DNA from 2 places in the Serratia sp. TSO36 genome. Region 1 is predicted to be linked to the other one. Evidence: predicted binding sites of a transcription regulator. Region 1 holds the regulator's gene; the other holds the start of a gene.
The links. Region 1 encodes CRP, which controls carbon source genes, mostly activating them, when cyclic AMP is high. Its sites were predicted from a motif close to ATGTGANNNNNNTCACAT; they were not measured.

Region 1 (2,201 bases):
TGCTGGGTGCGAAGCAGGCGGGCGATGCGGCTGAAGTGGTAATAACAAAACTGGCCTACCGGGTTATCGGGATGCTGCGCCGCCATTTTTTCCAGCGCCGCCAGCTCGTGGGCCATGGAGAAGCGCTTCGAATGTTGATGATAGAGAATATCGTGCGCCACTACGCGCAGCCGGCCGGCGATCACCTGAGCATTGCGGCGAATGATTGCTTCGGCCTGGCTCTGCTCCACCAGTTTTTGCACTTCCTCCGGCAGATGCAGGCTGACGGTGATGTGCTCCTGCAGGTCCATCGCCACCTGAAAGGCGCGCTGCAGGCGCTTTTGCTCGAGGTTGTTGGCGTGCGGCAGGAAATTAAGCTGTTGGTACAACAGGCTGATCAGATCCATCACCTTTTGCTGGCGCACCAGCAGCGGCGGCAGCGCGGTTTGCGGATCGGTGTGCTGGGTCAGCAGCGAGTATTTGGCCTCGAAATAGTCTGCCAGTTCCAGGTAGAGCTGGCTCAGCGTCTCGCGCATCGGCTGCTCTTTCCACAGCTTGAACCAGAACCAGGTGAATAAGCCGTACCAGACGGTGCCGATGGCGTACAGCAGCGGCGCCTGCCAGATGGGCACCGTGCCGGCCGTGCTGAGGGCGAAGATGGCGGCCACCAGCGCCGCCGGCAACAGCCGGGCGTGCAGCGGGCTGATTTCACCGGTGACGCCGAGCAGCAGCGCCAGGCCCAGCATCAGAGCCGGCAGCGGCACGTGCCACAGTAGGGCTTGTTGCAGCAGCACGCTGCTGAAGGCGAACAGCGAGCCGCCAACCACCAGCCGTTTAAAGAAGCGCTTATGCGGCGTGTCCAGACCGGCGATATTGCAGCAGGCGGGCACCAGAGAGAACATCAGGCCGAGCTGCAGCTGGCCTATCAACAAGCCGAACAGCACCGGCAGGCACAACACCAGCGTTTGTCGCAGTGCGTAGTTGATTTCCGGGTGGTAGATCAGGCGGCGCCACATGGCAGAGAGCAGATAAAAAAACGGCGCAGATTGCGCCGTTTCTTCAGGGATTAACGGGTGCCGTAGACGACAATGGTTTTGCCGTGGGCGGAAATCAGGTTTTGATCTTCCAGCATTTTCAGAATACGGCCAACGGTTTCGCGCGAGCAGCCGACGATCTGGCCGATCTCCTGACGGGTGATCTTGATCTGCATGCCGTCCGGGTGAGTCATGGCGTCGGGTTGCTTCGCCAGATTCAGCAGGGTTTGCGCGATGCGGCCGGTCACGTCCAGGAAGGCGAGGTTGCCCACTTTTTCGGAGGTGACCTGCAGGCGGCTCGCCATTTGGGCGGACAGACGCATCAGGATGTCCGGGTTCACCTGGATCAGCTGGCGGAATTTCTTGTAGGAAATTTCGGCCACTTCACAGGCGGTTTTCGCGCGAACCCAGGCGCTGCGCTCCTGGCCTTCTTCGAACAATCCGAGCTCGCCGATGAAATCCCCCTGGTTGAGGTAGGACAGGATCATCTCTTTACCTTCTTCATCCTTGATCAGCACCGCGACGGAGCCTTTCACGATGTAGTAAAGCGTTTCGGCCTTTTCACCTTGGTGAATCAGCGTACTCTTCGATGGATATTTGTGGATATGGCAATGAGACAGGAACCATTCGAGAGTAGGGTCTGTTTGCGGTTTGCCGAGAACCATTCGCTGTTATCCTCTGTTGTTATCGCTGCCTTGTGTCACAGGGGTCAGAGTTCCCTGTAAAACCCGCCTGTAGCCGCAATCATGAGCGAGGGCTACCGGCAAGTTTTGAGGCGTGTCATAAAAATACGCTGTCGCTCTAGCATATTAACTTGCCGTAAGCGCTGCAAGCTACATTCTGTTAACATACCGGTAAAGGAGCCTTTCTCTGGGCGTTTCCCTGAAATTCAGTGTCCCGGAAAGATTTATTGCGGCTCTGTTTGTAGCACAGAGTAAGGCGGGTGTCTCGTGTTGTCTCGCTTCAGCATGATTAGCATCAGGTTACGTTGCCTGTTTCTATGCGAAAGCGTACTCTGATTTTAAGAAATCAACCGGAGTGACCAGAATGCAGGCAAGAGTTAAATGGGTGGAAGGGTTAACGTTTTTGGGTGAATCGGCCTCCGGCCACCAGGTGCTGATGGACGGCAACGCCGGCGATAAAGCACCCAGCCCGATGGAGATGGTGCTGATGTCGGTGGGCGGCTGT
Region 2 (2,201 bases), on a different contig from region 1:
GCCATCGGCTGGCAGAACAGGCTGCGGCAACCGCCGAAGACGCGCGCTGAATCCGCGCGTAGCGGCCATTCCGGGCTGTCAACCCGCCGATCGGGCATGGCGCCCATAGCGAGAATTCATGGCGCGATCTGTGGCATGGCTCACAGTTTAATTGTATGATGAATGCATCGGTTAAACGGGAAAAGACAATGGCCAACGTGCTCACACTATGCTGGAAATACCTGAGGGCTCTGCTCCTCATCTACCTTTGTCTGTTCGTTGGCAACGCGCTGGCGGCGCTGCTGCCGTTCGCCATTCCCGGCAGCATTCTCGGCATGCTGCTGCTGTTCGCCCTGCTCTCTACCCAGATTATGCCGGCCAAATGGGTTAAACCCGGCTGCCATCTGCTGATCCGCTACATGGTGCTGCTGTTCGTGCCGATCGGCGTCGGGGTGATGAAATACTACGACCAGATCGTCGCGCATCTGGGCCCGCTGGTTATCTCTTGCCTGATCAGTACGCTGATGGTGCTGGTGGTGGTCGGCTATACCTCACATTATTTTCATCGCGAGCGCCGCATCGCCGGCAAACCCGACGACACGGAGGGTAACTCATGATCCATGAAATCTGGTGGTCGCTGCCGCTGACGCTGGCGGTCTATTTCGCCGCGCGCTGGCTGGCGCGCAAGCTGAATATGCCGCTGCTCAACCCGCTGCTGGTTTCCATGGCGGTGATCATCCCGCTGCTGCTGCTCACCGGCATCCCCTATGAGCGTTACTTCCTGGGCAGCAAAATCCTCAACGATCTGCTGCAGCCGGCGGTCGTCGCGCTGGCCTTCCCGCTGTATGAGCAGTTGCACCAGATCCGCGCGCGCTGGAAATCGATTATCGCGGTGTGCTTCATCGGCAGCCTGACCGCCATGATCAGCGGCGGCGCCATCGCCCTGTGGCTGGGCGCCACGCCGGAAATCGCCGCCTCTATCCTGCCGAAATCGGTCACTACGCCGATCGCCATGGCCGTCGCGGACTCGCTCGGCGGCATTCCGGCGATCAGCGCGGTCTGCGTCATTTTCGTCGGTATCCTCGGCGCCGTGTTCGGCCATACGCTGTTCAACCTGTTGAAAATCACCCCCCACTCGGCGCGCGGCCTGGCGATGGGCACCGCGTCCCACGCGCTGGGCACCGCACGCTGCGCGGAGATGGACTACCAGGAAGGCGCTTTCGGCTCGCTGGCGCTGGTGATCTGCGGCATCATCACCTCGCTGCTGGCACCGTTCCTGTTCCCGGTGCTGCTGCACCTGTTCAGTTGAACAGGGTAAAACTTGCGATACATCTCGCATTTATGTATCTCATTGCACTAATTTCATCAATTAAGAGACATTAATCACACTTTAATGTCTCTGGCCTGCCTAGAATGTTATCCCGTTAACCTGTAGAGAGACTTTCTATGCACCCGCGTTTTCACACCGCGTTCAGCGCCCTGCCCGCGACACTGCAATCCGCCCTGCAGCCCTATCTGGACGCGCCTGACTTTCCAGCGATGTTCACGGCCGAGCAAGCGGCGGCGATCCGCACAGGCTGCGGGCTGGACGATGATGCGCTGGCATTCGCGCTGCTGCCGCTGGCGGCGGCCTGCTCGTTAACCCCGATATCGCACTTCCACGTCGGCGCCATCGCGCGCGGGCAAAGCGGCAACCTCTATTTCGGCGCCAATATGGAATTCAGCGGCGCGCCGCTGCAGCAATCCGTGCATGCGGAACAGAGTGCGGTAACGCACGCCTGGCTGCGCGGCGAAAAAGCGCTGGCCTCGGTCACCGTCAACTACACGCCGTGCGGCCATTGCCGCCAGTTTATGAATGAACTGAACAGCGGCGGCGAGCTGCAGATCCGTCTGCCGGGCCGCGCGCCGGCCACGCTGGCGGACTATCTGCCGGACGCCTTCGGCCCGAAAGATCTGGATGTCGCCTCGCTGCTGATGGACGAGGTCGATCATGGCCATCAGCTGGCGCTGAACGATGCGCTGGCACAGGCGGCGCTGGCGGCAGCCAACCGAAGCCACGCGCCGTACAGCAACGCCCACAGCGGCGTGGCGCTGGAAACGGCGGACGGCACCATCTACGCCGGCCGCTATGCGGAAAACGCCGCCTTCAACCCGAGCCTGCCGCCGCTGCAGGCCGCGCTGATCCTGCTGAACCTCTCCGGCGGCGACTGCCTGAACATCCG

Region 2: cdd (cytidine deaminase) is a predicted target of CRP. The motif match lies at 1,351-1,368, and genes of this name have one in related genera.

Annotation. Positions count from the first base shown of each region.
Region 1 is NZ_JBJZOU010000026.1:50,692-52,892, reverse strand. It holds gene ACK3CV_RS23310 (YccS/YhfK family putative transporter) at 1-995, opposite strand, end outside; gene crp (cAMP-activated global transcriptional regulator CRP) at 1,046-1,678, opposite strand; gene ACK3CV_RS23300 (OsmC family protein) at 2,061-2,201, shown strand, end outside.
Region 2 is NZ_JBJZOU010000010.1:248,738-250,938, reverse strand. It holds gene ACK3CV_RS08270 (MFS transporter) at 1-50, shown strand, start outside; gene ACK3CV_RS08265 (CidA/LrgA family protein) at 189-596, shown strand; gene ACK3CV_RS08260 (CidB/LrgB family autolysis modulator) at 593-1,288, shown strand; gene cdd (cytidine deaminase) at 1,426-2,201, shown strand, end outside.